Regions from separate parts of the Bacillus infantis NRRL B-14911 genome, predicted to be linked through region 1. Evidence: a T-box and tRNA genes for the amino acid it is inferred to sense, from the RefSeq annotation. Region 1 holds a T-box; the other holds one or more tRNA genes.
What was found. A T-box is a leader RNA that pairs with one kind of tRNA and senses whether it is charged. The one in region 1 lies ahead of N288_RS17760 (valine--tRNA ligase), so its partner is inferred to be a tRNA-Val.
Positions count from the first base shown of each region.

Region 1 (8,262 bases):
CTCATTCCCGCTCTGGTGCCCAAAAGTATCGTTTACGCTTTTAAAGTGATCGATATCCAGGATGATGAGCGAAAGGACGCTCCGTTTTCCAGATTCCATCCTTATGAACTCTTCTCCAAGAAGCACGTCAAAATAGCGGTAATTATACAGCTTCGTCAATGCACAGCGTTCGCTGTTTTCCTTTGTTCTTTCATAGTTCCTTGCGTTTTCAATGGCGACTGCGAAGTGGGAACAAAGGATGTCCACAATCATCAGCTGATATTTTTCATAGGCCCTTTTCTTTCGGGAGGCGAGAAGGAGGACACCGACAACTTTGCTTGAGCGGGCGATGGGAACGCAGAGGACGCTTTCGACCTCCTTCGGCATATAGCCTTTGGCTGCTGTCTTCCATTCTTTTTTCGTACTGAAAAGGGCAGCTTTCCCTGTAGCCCATACAAGCCCGCTGATGCCCTCATTTCTGCGCAGCGGGAGTGCTGACGGTGTGGTCCGCTCTCCATCCTCCACCTGATAAAGAAGCTTGAGCTCAGACTCATCGACCACATCAAGGATATAAGCATAGTCTACCGGCAGCATGCCGATCAGCTTTTCGATAAAAAGCTCCATCACTTCATTCCTGTTGAGGCGCTCAGCAAGCTGATGGCCGATTTCGGCTGCTTTGTGCAGATAATCGTTCACCTTTTCGCTGGAATTATAGAGTCCCAGGATAATAGACAGGCTGGCAAAAGGTACGCCTACAAACAGGATGGATAATAGCCCCACTTCACGATAGAGGATATAGAGCATGAATCCGACCGGCAGCGTCATGATCGATGTAAGCGACTCCCATATAAAATCCTTCCCGAAAAAATTCGTTTTCTGCTTATGCAGGAAAAAAAGGATCAGGGAAAGGACAAGCTGATTCACAACATAATAGACAATCGGATACAGGATGGACAGCCATAAGGAAGGGCCGTGCTCCATCAGGTCGGCTCCCTGCTTTCCGCCAAGGGAATAATAAAAAATCCCGCTTATGAAGGAAACCACAAAGAACATAAATGAATTGAGCGGAAACCTGTAAGACTGGCTTTTCGGAAGCCGGAGCTTCAGAAGGAGAAAGATGACTGAAGCCTGTACAAGAAGCATTTCGATAAAGATGCCGAAAGTCAAAAAAACGGCAAAAGCCACCCACTGCAGCATAAACACGGGCACGTTATTGATGATGATCGGCATGGATGATACAAAAAACATAAGCAGCATAAATGCCAGGACATCGACGTTCAAAGCTGCAGGCTGCGGAGGATAGAGGGTATAGGTTAGCCAGACTCCGGCAGGCACAGTCAGCGCCCAGATGATCCATATGTATTTTATCGCTCCCTGCTTAACCATAATCCCCATCCTTCCGCCTCAAAATACCCAAATATTTACAATATAGTAGAATAGTCACAAAATAAATATTATTGTATCAAATTTCCAAAAATTTGTCACTCTAATAATGCGCTGCTCTGCCAAAGCATCAACACCTTTTTCCAATCAGTGAATTCAGAAATGGTTTTGCGGCAGAGAGGAAATAGAGCGACCCTGTAATCACCAGAACATCAGCAGACTGCAGGTTCGACAATTCTGTCCTGATGGCCTCTTCCCAGCTGGCACAGGCCGTTTTATTTCTGGATATACTAAGGCCGGCAAGCATTTCAGCATCCGCCGCCCTTGGGAAATCAAATTGGGTAAATGTAATTCTATCGGCAGCTCCATCAAGGATTCTGATCATTTTGTCCAGCTTCTTGTCTGACAATGCTGCGAAGACAACTGCTATTTTTTTGCCATCATACCTTTTGCCCAGCTCATCTGCAAGAGCCATGATGCCTTCTTCATTATGGGCTCCGTCCATGAGAACGACAGGATTGTCAGAAAGGCGTTCAAGCCTGCCTGGCCAATAGGCTTCGGACAGACCTTTCCTAAGATCTTTTTCTTCTATCATAAAGGAGTAGTACTGGTTCAGGATTCCTGCGGCCGCAGCTGCAAGCGCGGCATTCCTTGTCTGATGAGATCCCAGCATGCTGATTTCAAGGTTCTTATATTCCCGGAAAATCGTGCTGACGGTAAACCTTTCACCATGGTCAGACGATTGATGATCACTGATTCCGATTTCGCTGCCAAGCCGGTACAGCTTCGCGTTCTTTTCTTTAGCTGTTTTTTTAATAACAGAAAGGGCTCCCTCTTGTGAAACAGCCGTCAAGGCAGGGACACCGCTTTTGATGATCCCCGCTTTTTCAAAGGCTATCTGTTCATAGGTGTCTCCAAGGATGGCTGTGTGGTCAAGGCCGATGCTGGTGATGATGGACAGAAGCGGATGGACGATATTGGTCGAATCAAACCTTCCTCCCAGGCCGACTTCAAACAGGGCGATATCAACCGGATTTACGTCGGCAAAATATCGGAAGGCCATTGCAGTAATAACTTCAAACTCAGTCGGTGCCCCAAGCTCCGTCTTTTCCAGCTCCTCGCTGAGCGGGTAAATATCATTAACAAGCCTGAGGATTTCTTCATCCTTCACAGGCTGGCCATTCAGGCTGATTCTTTCATTGAATTGTTCAAAATAAGGAGAGGTGAAGGTACCAGTCTTGAATCCGGCACTCACAAGGATGGAACGCAAATAGGCAACCGTTGATCCCTTCCCATTCGTTCCTCCGATATGTACACTCTTGAGCTTTCTCTCGGGATGGCCCAATTTTTCCATCATCCATTCCATCCGCTTTAGCCCTGGCTTGATTCCGAGGCGAAGGCGGGAGTGGATCCAGGATATTGCTTCTTCGTACGTTTGAAACATAAGTATCTGCCTCCATACATAGGAAACCATACGGAAAGACGAATCCTTCCTGGATCCGCCTTTTCCGTTATGGGTGGTTTACCCTTTTAGTTCATTTAAGCGAGCTTCTACAATCGCTCTCTTTTCAGTATAGTCCTTTTCTTTGGCGCGTTCTTCTTCAATGACCTTTTCAGGCGCTTTTTTAACAAAGCCTTCATTGGAGAGCTTCTTCTGTACACGCTCAACCTCTTTGTTCAGCTTATCCCACTCTTTTTTCAACCGGGCAATTTCTTCATCGATGTTGATGAGTCCCTCCAGCGGAAGGATGATCTCAGCTCCGGAAACGACTGCTGTCATTGCCTTATCAGGTGTTGCGGCAGCAGGGCTGATCTCAAGCTCTTCCGGATTGCAGAAGCGCTCAATATAAGCTTTATTGGCTGTGAGAGTAGCAAGAACATCGTCATCATTCGGCTTCAGAATCATCTTGATCTTCTTGCTCAATGGTGTATTCACTTCTGCACGGCTGTTCCGGACAGAACGGATGATTTCAACAAGCAGCTTCATATCGCCTGCTGCCTTTTTATCAGTGTATTCTTCTTTCACCTTCGGCCACTCAGCGATCGTGATTGATTCACCGCTGTGAGGAAGGTTCTGCCAGATTTCTTCTGTAATGAAAGGCATGAACGGGTGGAGAAGCCTCATGGTATTATCCAGTACATATGCAAGAATCGAACGGGTCGTTTTCTTTGCCGCTTCGTCTTCCCCATAAAGCGGAAGCTTCGCCATTTCAATATACCAGTCGCAGAAATCGTCCCAGATGAAGTTATAAAGCACACGGCCGACTTCACCGAATTCATAGCGGTCTGAAAGCCTTGTTACCGTTTCAATCGTTTCGTTCAGCCTTGTGAGGATCCATTTATCAGCTACTGATTTTTCTCCTGTTAAATCGATGTCTTCAAATTTCAGGCCAGCCATATTCATAAGGGCGAAGCGGGAGGCATTCCAAATTTTATTGGCGAAATTCCAAGTTGCTTCTACCTTTTCCATGCTGAAGCGCAAATCCTGTCCAGGCGAGCTTCCAGTCGACAGGAAGTAGCGGAGTGAATCGGCACCGTACTGGGCAATGACATCCATAGGATCTACTCCGTTGCCGAGTGATTTGCTCATTTTCCTGCCTTGCTCATCTCTTACCAGTCCGTGGATGAGTACATCCTTGAATGGGCGCTCTCCTGTAAACTCAAGGCCTTGGAAAATCATTCTGGATACCCAGAAGAAGATGATGTCATAGCCTGTTACAAGGCTTGCTGTCGGATAATAGCGCTTGAAATCAGGGTTTTCTTCATCCGGCCAGCCCATTGTAGAGAATGGCCATAGGGCGGAGCTGAACCAGGTATCAAGAACATCATTATCCTGGGTCCAATTCTCAGCATCAGCCGGAGGCTCGGAATCTACATACACCTCGCCTGTTTCCTTGTGATACCAGGCCGGGATGCGGTGGCCCCACCAGAGCTGCCTGGAGATGCACCAGTCGCGGATATTTTCCATCCAGCGGAGATATGTGTTTTCAAAGCGGTCCGGGATGAAGTTGACTTTATCTTCTTTCTGCTGCAGTGCTACCGCTTCGTCTGCCAGCGGCTGCATCTTGACGAACCATTGTGTGGACAAATATGGCTCAACCACAGCTCCGCTCCGCTCAGAATGGCCGACAGAATGCATATGCTCTTCAATTTTGAAAAGTACGCCGCTGTCCTGCAGGTCCTTCACGATCTGCTTGCGGCAGTCAAAGCGGTCGAGGCCGTTGTATTTGCCGGCATTTTCATTCATGGTTCCGTCCTCGTTCATGACAAGGATGCGCGGAAGATCGTGGCGGTTCCCGATTTCAAAATCGTTCGGGTCATGTGCAGGAGTGATTTTAACCGCACCAGATCCGAATTCCTTATCCACATAATCATCGGCAACAATCGGGATTTCACGGCCGGTAATCGGGAGGACAACATTTTTCCCTATCAGATGCTGATAGCGTTCGTCTTCAGGGTGAACCGCTACAGCTGTATCGCCAAGCATGGTCTCCGGACGGGTTGTGGCGACCTCAATGGATCCTGAACCGTCTGCAAGCGGGTAGTTCATATGATAAAAGGCGCCCTGGACATCCTGGTGAATTACTTCGATATCTGAGAGCGCAGTTTTTGTGGCTGGATCCCAGTTGATGATATATTCGCCGCGGTAAATCAGGCCTTTTTTATAAAGAGAGACAAAAACTTTATTAACCGCCTTGGAAAGCCCCTCATCCATTGTGAAGCGCTCGCGGCTGTAATCAAGTCCCAGGCCGAGCTTAGACCACTGCTGGCGGATATGGTCTGCATATTCTTCTTTCCATTTCCATGTTTCCTGGACAAATGCTTCGCGGCCGAGATCGTAGCGGGATTTTCCTTCGCTTTTCAGCTTCTGCTCGACTTTCGCCTGTGTTGCGATGCCGGCATGGTCCATGCCCGGAAGCCATAATACATCATAGCCCTGCATCCTCTTCATGCGGGTAAGGATATCCTGAAGCGTGGTATCCCAGGCATGGCCGAGGTGAAGCCTTCCTGTTACGTTCGGCGGCGGGATGACGATCGTATAAGGCTCTTTGCTTTGATCATCCTTCGCTTCAAAAAATTTGTTACCGATCCACCATTCATACCGTCCCTTTTCAATATTCTGGGGATCATACTTTGTTGGCATCGCCAATTCATTATTCTCCATTGTATTCCCTGCCTTCCTTGTATCTGTTAGTGTTGTGGGTACCTGAACAAATAAAAAACTCCATCCGTCAATAAAAGGACGAATGGAGCTGATTTCGCGGTACCACCTTTTTTCCGGGCAAGTAATGCAATCCTGCCAGGCGCTTAATCTGATAACGGTTTTCCCGTCTTTCGCTACTGTGAACACGTTCTGTTCGCGAAAGAAGCTCAAGGGCGACCTTCCAATGATTCTGCCTGGAAAACCTTTCAGCTTGGGGTTTTCCTCTCTTTAGGCAGCTTGCACTGTACTCTTCCCTGTCAATGCTTTTCTAATGATATTTATATATGATATAGTACCGAATTTCGCGGTTTATAGTCAATAAGTATCGGCAATATTTTTTAAAATCATACATCTGCCCGTACGATTCTAAAAAATAGGCACTTAACCTGGGGAAGGGACATAGAATGGTGTAAAAGAGATTAGGGGGAAAACAGATGAAAAGGAAATTCAATCCTTATACCCTGCCTCCATGGCTGAGGACCTTTAGAAGTGTTTGTGCCCAATTCATAATTCCCTTCTGTGTCTTTCAGGGAATACGGACCATTCTCATTCCTACGACCTTCGATGTTCTTTTGCTTTCAGTCTTTATCTTGCTGGCTCTGGCACTCCATCTTGAATTCATTTAGGAGCCCTCAGGACGAATTGTCCGGGGCTCCTTCCTGTTCGGCCTGGGCTTTTGCCGCTTCCTGTGCCTGCTGCTTCTGCCTTTCGATTTCGTCGATCCTCATGACGATGTACTCTGTATTCTTCAGAAGCCAGAATTGGCGCTGAAACTGCTGGACGAGCTTTCTTTCATCTGCAGAACCGCGGTTCTTATGGTAGTTTTCCGCCTCTCTCAGGACAGGGCCCGGGTGGGCAAGATAGCTCTGGAACAAGAGCATTTCATCCTGCTTGAACGGCATATATTTAAAGTAGGTATACAGCCACTCAACCGATTCATCGCTCCGCTTCGGGTAACTTCTTAAAGAGCGCGACAGAAACGGCAGGAGATCGTGGAGCGGGGAAGCCTGGCGCGATTTTTCAAAGTTGCTGAAATATCCGTAGCCTCTTTCATCATACAGAAAATGCTCTGTTGAAACTTTTCCATGGATGATGACAGTCCGCGCTTTTTCATCATCCTTCGTTTTTTCATGCCAATCCTTCAGCTTGCCTTTCGAAAATTTCAGCGCCTGGGTAATATCATGGTAATACAGGCAGAAAAGGAGCTCGAATGGCGCCATATACTGCTTTCTTTCACATTCATCAATAAATCCCTCGCAGAATTCTGTCTCCTTCTCCCAGGCGAGCAGGGTCTTTTCATAATGCTCCTGCCGCTCCTCGCTGGTGACATTGACTTCCTTCAATGACAGTGTGTGCAGCCGTGCCAGTTCCCGGAACATCTGCTGATGGCGTTCAAAACGGTTTTCTTTTTCTTCATTGGCGAGCCATGGCATTAAATAATACAGTTCACTCTCATGAAAAACAGCGTAGCGGCCGTCAGCAGCCGGATAGATCGGCACTATCCGGTTGTAGCCCTTCTGATAAAGGGACTGAACCTGCCTGATAAAATCGGTCCCATGCTTTGCTTTCAGCTTTTTCAGTGCAAAAACGCCTTTATCGGAATAGATCTTCCTGGTCCTGCCGTAGTCTTCCACAAAGTGGGGCTGGACGGCATAGTGCTTTAAAATCGGGGAAACCGCTGCTAACCTGTTGCTTCCTTCCATACGCGTATCCCACTTTCTTATTGGCGTAGTGATCCTCCGGAAATAAAAGAAACAGTTGAACAGGTACCTCCATACCTGCCCAGCCTGTTTCATACATGTCTTATTGCCTGCAGAAGGCTATTTCTGATAGGCATGCACAGGGACATACAGCACCTGGCCTTCATAAACGTCCTGGTTCAGCTCCAGGTGATTGACTCTCAGCAGCGCCGGAACAGGAACCTCATATCTTTCTGCGATAATATCGAGTGTGTCGCCATGCTGGACGATGCACACTTTCATCCTGGCAGACTGCTCTTCTTCCTTTCGGGCCAGAAACTCAGCCAGTGACAAGCTCTTGCTTTTTTTCTTATTGGCTGCTTTCTTCTTTTTTGGAGCTTGGTCAGAAGAAGATTCACTTTCCTCCTGCTGGGCCTTGAAGCCGGTCAATATTTCTGCCGGCTGCATTTCCGGCTTTTGGTTACCGGCATAAGTATCTTCTGCTGCCTTTTCACTCCTGAACGTTGCAAAGCTATGGTCAGGCACTTGTTCTGCAGGTTCAGCATGGTAGGCTGCTTCCGGGACCGGAAGCTCATGATCTTTGATGGTGTCAAAAAACGCTGCCGGCTTTTCTTCTTTTTCAGCCTCCTCCGGCTGCTTTCTCGCTTCGGCAGTAAAAGGGGCAAACAGATCGGCAGCTTCTGCGTTCTCTGTTTCATCTTCCTCTTCCGCTCCTGCCCCGGCTTTATAAATAGAATCTTTGAAACCGGCATATTCCGGGAGCTGCACCTCTTCATTGTTCTCTATTATTAACTCTGCCGGCGCTGCCGAACGGAATAAAGGCTCCAGCTCCTTTTCAGTCTCCTCTTCTGCTGCAAGCAGTGGCTCAAAATGATCCTGCTGCTGCTCCTCTACCTGAGCTTCTGCCTCAGCTTCCTCTTCTTCCGGCCTTTCATCGTGTTCCTGTGCTGCATCTTCCTCATCATACTCCGCGGCAGGATGCTGCTGTTCCCCGTA
Region 1 is NC_022524.1:3,501,694-3,509,955, forward strand. It holds gene N288_RS17750 (sensor domain-containing diguanylate cyclase) at 1-1,365, opposite strand, end outside; gene N288_RS17755 (bifunctional folylpolyglutamate synthase/dihydrofolate synthase) at 1,493-2,806, opposite strand; gene N288_RS17760 (valine--tRNA ligase) at 2,885-5,527, opposite strand; T-box leader at 5,599-5,836, opposite strand; gene N288_RS17765 (hypothetical protein) at 6,001-6,192, shown strand; gene ysxE (spore coat protein YsxE) at 6,199-7,269, opposite strand; gene spoVID (stage VI sporulation protein D) at 7,387-8,262, opposite strand, start outside.

Region 2 (8,262 bases), 2.1 Mb from region 1:
GGCACCTGCCATCATTTTGCTTGGTGTGCCTGATTTATCAGCCCACCTGTTTGTCTTTTATTTTGGCATCATTGCCGATATTACACCGCCAGTTGCACTTGCAGCCTTCGCAGCCGCTGGTGTATCCGGAGGGGAGCCGATCAAGACCGGGGTCAATTCGGCGAAGCTGGCGATCGCGGCCTTTATCATTCCGTATATGTTCGTTCTTTCGCCTGAATTGTTAATGATTGATACAACATGGTATTATCTGGTCTGGGTAGTCTTTACTGCTCTTGCGGGAATGATGGCTATCGGGTCAGGTGTTATCGGCTACTGGTTCAGAAGGCTGTGGTGGTTTGAACGCATAATCGGCATTGTTGGTGGTTTATGCCTCATCTATCCAGAAACTTTAACAGATATAATCGGCCTTGTTTCATTTGCAGCTCTTATCATCCTTCAGTTCGTTATTAAAAGGGATGATTCACTAAAGCCGCAGACTGCAGGCTGAATTACAAAGGGAGTCCAATCGGGCTCCTTTTTTGAATGATTAAAATTGTGATAATATGGATGTGGAGGAAGATTTTTGAATATTAACATAGCTTGATTGCAAATCGAGTGGGGCGGAGGCGAAATATAGGTGGCCAAAGCAGAAGAGCTAATCCCAATACAAATATTGAAATTAGCTGATTTTACGGTATGTCTGCTCTTTTTCCGGCATGAGCGAAAGAATGTTTTCGAGCTTGAAGATTCTCATTTGCCTTCTTGTGAAGCAATAGGCAAGAACGGTAGTCCCATTTATATCCTTTACTAAAATCTTCCTTTGTGTCAGCTTGTTCTTGGCGGAAAGATAGATTACCTGTATAGCCATATTTTTTTCCATTGATCTGTATAAAATGCCTTTCATTTAGTTTTCCTCCCATTAAGCCTTCTTAGGGCTTTCATTTCTTGTATTTTTATTATATGCGAACAAATGTTCTTTTTCAAGTATGAGGCTTAACTTTTTTTCATTTTTTTACATTTTAGAGTCACATGATATATCGGTGCTTGCTTTAAAGAAAATCGACTAGGGGATTACTATGAATAAGCATATGATTGAATTAATTGAGGCAGAGAAAAACATAAAAGGGAAGATGATTCTCACTAATATTAATTTAAAGCTGGATGAGGGTGAACGGGCAGCTATAATCGGGCACAATGGCTCTGGGAAAAGCACCTTATTGAAACTGATGGCAGGTTTTTTTGAACCTACTGCCGGAAGCGTAAAAAGGAGGACCAAGAAGATCGGGTTTGTTCCTGAACATTTCCCTGATCAAAATCGGTTCAGGATGAGAGAGTTTCTTTTGTCTGCAGGAAGAATGGGAGGCCGAACGAAGTCAGAGCTTGAGGAAGAGATTGAATATTATGCTGAGTTATTCAATGCAGAAGGGTTTCTGGAAACTCCCTTGAAGAATTGTTCTAAGGGAACGATGCAGAAGGCTGGGATTATCCAGGCCCTTCTGCTGCAGCCGGATGTTCTCCTCCTGGATGAGCCATTGACCGGTCTGGACGAGGAAGCCCAGCAGGCATTCCTCAGGTACCTTCCAGGCCTTAAAGGAAAAATGGCCATTGCTTTTACTGCTCATGAAAACTTCCTTGTCAGAGAGGCGGCGGACAGGGTGATTGAATTGGAAAATGGTTCTGTTGTATCTGATGTTAATAATGTTGCAGAAGCCGTAAAATACATAAAAGCCCTAGTCCCGCATATTTCAATCCTAAAAGAGTTGCCAGCTGTTCAGTATAGCCAATTGGACCATAACCTGTTTATTATTAAAGAAGCAGCTTCGGCATCAGACGTCCTTCTAAAAAGCCTTCTTGATTCTGGCTGTTCAATTGTTGAAGTGATAGAAAGGGGGGGAGCGCTTTGATGGCTTTCCTTCAGTATCAGCTCAGAAGTGTAATCAGATCTTACAGATTCCTGCCTCCGTATACTGTTTACCTGGTCTGGATTTTCGTATTGTACACCTACGAAGGGGCACCCGTCCTTAGCAGCTACGCGGTCTCATCGATTGCTTTATATTTGTGTACAGCCTGGCTGGGCATGCTTTTCTTTTCCTTGGATCAGGAACAGGAAAAGTTTATCCTTATGTCACACCTGGGCAGCAAAAAGAAATACCTTGCTGGCAAGGCAGCTGCTGTGTTTGTCTCCTCCCTGCCGCTCATGATATTTGCTATCTACTTTCCTGTGATCACAGGAAGCTTTAGATTGGAAATGGAGATTTCTTTTTACCTGCTGGCTTTCTATGCCCATATTATGCTGGCGATTCTGGGCCTGCTTGTATCAATGCTTTTCTCTGGCGGACTGAACGCGGATAAAAGGTATGCCTGGCTGGCCGCTGTTCTCATACTTACAGCTTCATTAGCAGCAGAATCAGCTGCAGATGAGTGGAAGGGAGCTTCCTGGTTCCTGTGGCTGCTGCCCCCTGTCATGAGGGCGCTGAGTTATCTAAGCCAGGGGGACATTGCGGCTAAACTGGCACCATTGCTTAAAGACAGTCTGATTATAGTGGCTTACTGTTTGGCAGCAGCTGCTGCGGGGGTTCGTTTATTTTTAAAAAAGGAAGCGTGAATGGACATCGATTGAGGATTCATATTTAACAAATTGGTTAAGGGGAACTGTCACATGCCTCTTTAGGCAATGGAGACGTTCTCCAAACCGCAAAATAAAAAATATATTAAAACGAAAAAATATCTGAAATAGTATTGACTTTGCCCCGAAAATGAATATAATTAAATATGTAGTTAAGACACGATCTGATAGTTCAGCGGGAGAATACTTCCTTGACAGGGAAGGGGTCGGGGGTTCGAATCCCTCTCAGATCATACTGAAGGATGCGTGGCAGTATAATGCCACGCATCTTTTTTTGATGATATTTAGTATAGAAGCAAAAAAGGGCTGCCGAGATTTATCGGCAGCCCTTTTTGTTTACTGTTTTTTCATGATCTCACTAACAATTTCAAATGACCGCAAGCGGGCTTTGTGATCATAAATTTGGGCGTTGACCATGAATTCATTAGCCTGAGTTTTGTCCAGGAATTCCTGCAGCTTCTTCTGCACCGTTTCTGCATCGCCAATAATGGATGAGCCAAGCTGCTGCTGCAGCAGAGCCTTTTCGTATTCACTCCATAGTTCATCCATGTTGTCGACAGGCGGCTTCAGGGCACCTGGTGTATTGCGGATCAAATTAAGGAACTGCTGCTGCATGCTAGTGGCGAGCCTTTCAGCTTCTTCCTGTGTATCAGCGGCAATCACATTGACCCCTACCATTGCATAAGGCTCAGATAGTTCATCTGATGGCGTAAAATGGCTTCGGTAAAGCTGAAGGGCAGGCAGGGTATTATCAGGAGAGAAGTGGCTGGCAAACGCAAAAGGCAGTCCCAGCTGGGCAGAGAGCCTGGCGCTGAAGCCGCTTGAGCCCAAAAGCCAGATCGGTATATTCAAGCCTTCGCCTGGAATGGCTCTTACTCTTTTCCTTTCAGCCGGCGACTCTGCTTCAAAATACTCCCGGAGTTCTTCAAGCTGTTCAGGGAAATCCTGTCCATCGTTTCCGCGGTCCCTGCGCAATGCATGTGCTGTTAGCTGGTCAGTGCCCGGCGCACGCCCGAGACCAAGGTCAATTCTGCCCGGATAAAGAGATTCCAATGTACCGAACTGCTCTGCTATGACAAGCGGTGCATGGTTCGGAAGCATAATTCCGCCGGAACCAACCCTGATGCTAGAGGTTCCCCCGGCGACATGTCCGATCACAACAGAAGTAGCAGAGCTGGCGATCCCTGCCATATTATGATGCTCTGCAAGCCAATAGCGCGTATAGCCCCATTTTTCGGCATGCTGTGCGAGGTCCAGAGTATTCTTCAATGAAACCGCTGCTGTACTGCCTTCATTGATAGGTGAAAGATCAAGTACAGAATATTTAATATCGCTTAACTTTTTATTCTCAGACATATTGTCACTTCTTTCTTCTGGAATGGCGGCTGCTGCAGTTCATCAGCTCATGTCTATTTTATCAGCAGTAATTAGTCTCTCAAAATATTATGATTTAAACCGGAAAAATCCCGCTGGCCAGGCTTATATCCCATTGGGTATTTGCGGGGAGGACTGCCTGAAAAAGTGATTGGTAAAGGGGATTTCTTGCGGGAGGAAGCTGCAAAGGTTATTCTTAATGAAAATATAATTGTAAAGGATGATGACAGTGAAGCGGGTGCTGCCGCCAGGGCAATTTGAAACTGAAAAATGGCCTGTTCTCCACCAGGGCGATGTTTATGAATTTGATGAAGCTTCTTGGGATTTCAGGCTCTTTGGAGAGGTAGAAGAGGAGGTTTCCCTGTCATATGCTGAAATGATGATGCTGCCAAAAACGGTGTCCAGCATTGATATGCATTGTGTGACTACCTGGTCCAAGTTTGGGACCAGGTTTGAAGGCATCGCTTTAAGGGAACTGCTGCAGCTGGTCAATATCAAGGAAGATGTCAAATATATAAAGATATACGGGTATTATAACGGGGACCGTTTTGGCTACTCTGCAAACCTGCCTCTGGGGGACCTTCTAGGCAATGACGCCCTGTTTGTATACAGATGGAAGGATGAAAACCATGAATGGCAGGAAATATCCCCTAAGCATGGCTACCCGCTGAGATTCATACCTCCAGCCTCTTTCTATTTGTGGAAAGGCTCAAAATGGGTATCCGGCATCCGTTTTATGAAAGACGATGAAGAAGGCTTCTGGGAGGAGCTTGGCTACTCCATGACCGCCGATCCGTTTAAGGAGGAAAGATACAGATGAAGGGACTTTTTGGTCCTTTCTAATAACTATTGAAGCTTGAATAGATAAAAAATTTAGAAAAATCCATAAAAATAATTGTCAAAGCAGTCTCTGTTATATTACAATTTCCATAAGGGCGTGTGCATTATAATGAATATTTATGTTCCCGCATAAATGCCTCATATAATATCCCCGCGCCGCAGGAGGGCAATATGTATCAGGACAGCACAGTGTATATTATTGGAGACAGCAAGACATCCTCCAATAATCCGATCATGCAGAAATACAATGGTTTTTTCATTGCACTCGTCATTGACAGGGACACACATAAGATTGAAGATGCAGAATGCTCTTCAACAATTGGGCTGACTTCCCTGTTTGTTAAGTCATTGTTTGCAGGGAAATCCATGCTGGAGGAAGAAGGCATCCTTTCTGAAATAGAAGCGCGGTATTTTGGTTCTTCCCAGAAAGCGCTGATGGTTGCTTTTAAGAATGCCAGCATAAAGTACAAGCAAATAGCCGGAATAAATTTAAATGTATAGCTGCTTTTTCTGCTGAACCCAGATAAAATCCAGCTGTTAGAGACTCTCTCTGGCAGCTGGATTTTTTTAATAGCCTAAGTTCTATTCATAACGCTATTGAAATATAGTAATTTATCCGCTATAATAGTAAGAAAATTCAAAATATTTGAAAGTGTGGAGAGTCTATGAAAATATATCTATCGGTTGATATGGAAGGCATAACCGGGCTGTCTGATTATACCCATGTTGATTCTTCCAGGCATAATTACGAAAGAAGCCGCATCATTATGACAGACGAAGCAAATTTTATTGTTTCAGAAGCTTTTGACCGCGGTGCTACTGAGGTGCTGGTGAATGACAGCCATTCCAAAATGAATAATCTTCTTGTTGAGAGGATGCACCCGGAAACCCAGCTGATCACAGGGGATGTTAAGCCTTTCAGCATGGTCCAGGGTTTAAATTCTGAATTCTCAGGTGCTATATTCGCTGGCTATCATGCACGGGCATCCATGGAAGGTGTAATGTCTCACACCATGATATTCGGTGTCCGGAATATATACATAAATGACACAGCAGTCGGGGAGCTGGGATTCAACGCATATGTGGCAGGCCATTTTGGAGTACCGGTGATCATGGTTGCAGGCGATGACAGGGCGGCCAAAGAAGCCGAAGAGCTTATTCCGAATGTAACGACAGCCGTTGTAAAACAGACCATTTCCCGTTCGGCTGTAAAAACCCTCACACCGGCTAAGGCCGGAATGCTTTTGAAAGAAAAAACCGCCGCTGCTATCGAAAACAGGGAAAAGGTTAAACCGCTTGTCCCGCCGGATGCCCCTCTCCTGAGGATTGAATTTGCAAACTACGGCCAGGCAGAATGGGCAGGGCTTATGCCTGGTACGGAAATAGAAAAAGGAACGACAACTGTCCGGTTCCAGGCAAAAAATATTCTGGAAGCATACCAGGCTATGCTGGTCATGACCGAGCTGGCCATGAGAACGGCATTTTGTTAGGAAGTGGCCGGGATGAATAGTTATATACTCAAAAGACTTTTATCGATGCTTGTTACACTATGGCTGATCATCACGCTTACCTTTTTCCTGATGCACAGCATCCCTGGTTCTCCTTTCAACGAAGAAAGGGCGACGAGCGAAGCTGTCCAGAAGAACCTGGAGGCCTATTATCATCTGGATGAACCGCTTCCTGTCCAATATGCAACTTACCTGAAGTCGCTTATAACGCTGGATTTCGGACCTTCTATCAAAAAGTCGTCACAGACAGTCAATGACATGCTGAGCAGGGGCTTTCCGGTGTCATTTGAACTTGGGATGTGGACTTTGCTCCTGGCAGTCTTTTCGGGGATCGTGCTTGGCATCATCGCAGCACTCAGGCATAACGGATTCATTGACTATCTGGCGATGACCATCGCTGTGCTTGGCATATCAGTTCCCAACTTTGTTCTGGCAACGCTGCTGATCCAGCAGGTTGCTGTCAATTGGGACCTGCTTCCCGCAGCTACATGGACCAGCTGGAGGCATATGATTCTCCCGACACTGGCTCTCGCAACCGGCCCGATGGCAATCATTGCAAGGCTGACAAGGGCAAGCATGCTCGAAGTGCTGACCCAGGATTATATCAGGACGGCCAAGGCAAAGGGACTTACACCGGTAAAAATCGTATTCAAACATGCACTGAGAAACGCATTGCTTCCTGTTGTCACGGTGCTTGGCACCATGGCGGCTAGCATTTTGACCGGCACCTTTGTCATCGAGAAGATCTTTGCCATACCGGGGATGGGCAAGTATTTTATTGAAAGCATCGGAAACCGGGACTATCCCGTCATCATGGGAACAACCGTTTTTTATAGCGCCGTACTTATCTTCATGCTGTTTCTGGTGGATTTCGCCTATGGCGTACTCGATCCCCGCATTAAGCTGAGTAAAAGGGAGGGACGATAATGGAATTGCGAAAACAGCAGGAGCGCAGCGTTTCCCCGGAAATTCCTGATGAGTGGTTTACGCCCCGTTCGAAAGAAGAGGGGGAAGCTGAGGCAGTAGTGAGGCCAAGCCTTTCCTACTGGCAGGATTCGTGGAGGCGGCTGTCGCGCAACAAGCTGGCAATGGCCGGACTCGTATTTCTCATCTTTCTGCTCTTTATGGCTATTTTTGGACCGGTCATTTCACCCCATTCGGTCGAAAGCTCTAAGCTGACCGAACAGAATCTCCCTCCATCCTCCAGCCACTGGTTCGGCACAGATGAATTGGGGCGGGATGTGTTCACAAGAACCTGGTATGGCGCCAGGGTCTCACTGTTCGTAGCGGTGATTGCGGCCCTGCTGGATTTTATGATCGGAGTCATCTATGGAGGCATTGCCGGCTATAAAGGAGGCATGGCAGACAACCTGATGATGCGGATCATTGAAGTCCTGTACGGCCTGCCATATCTGCTGGTTGTTATTCTTCTTGCAGTCGTAATGGGCCCTGGCCTGACGACCATCATTGTCGCCTTGTCAGTTACAGGCTGGATTGGAATGGCCCGGATTGTCAGGGGACAGGTCATGCAAATCAAAAATTATGAATTTATACTGGCATCCAAAACCTTTGGAACAAAGACATCGAGGATCATCAGAAAGAATCTCCTGCCTAATACAATGGGCCCGATCATCGTCCAGCTCACGCTGACCGTGCCGTCGGCCATATTTGCAGAAGCTTTCCTGAGCTTTCTTGGCCTGGGAATCCAGGCACCGTTTGCCAGCTGGGGAGTAATGGCCAATGACGGGCTGTCAACTATCCTTTCCGGCCATTGGTGGAGGCTGTTCTTTCCTGCCTTTTTCATCTCCATGACGATGTTTGCTTTTAATGTTCTCGGGGACGGCCTGCAGGATGCACTGGATCCAAAGCTGAGGAGGTAGAGCCATGATGGAAAAAGTATTGGAAATCAAAAATTTGCATGTTTCCTTTTCCACC
Region 2 is NC_022524.1:1,435,449-1,443,710, forward strand. It holds gene N288_RS07375 (TRAP transporter permease) at 1-487, shown strand, start outside; gene N288_RS07380 (hypothetical protein) at 659-883, opposite strand; gene N288_RS07385 (ATP-binding cassette domain-containing protein) at 1,056-1,883, shown strand; gene N288_RS07390 (hypothetical protein) at 1,880-2,584, shown strand; tRNA gene N288_RS07395 (tRNA-Val) at 2,767-2,838, shown strand; gene N288_RS07400 (LLM class flavin-dependent oxidoreductase) at 2,942-3,961, opposite strand; gene N288_RS07405 (molybdopterin-dependent oxidoreductase) at 4,209-4,799, shown strand; gene N288_RS07410 (DUF3870 domain-containing protein) at 4,991-5,320, shown strand; gene N288_RS07415 (M55 family metallopeptidase) at 5,485-6,309, shown strand; gene N288_RS07420 (ABC transporter permease) at 6,322-7,254, shown strand; gene N288_RS07425 (ABC transporter permease) at 7,254-8,207, shown strand; gene N288_RS07430 (ABC transporter ATP-binding protein) at 8,215-8,262, shown strand, end outside.
Region 2: it has a tRNA-Val gene. The T-box ahead of N288_RS17760 (valine--tRNA ligase) is inferred to sense a tRNA for this amino acid. The anticodon was not compared.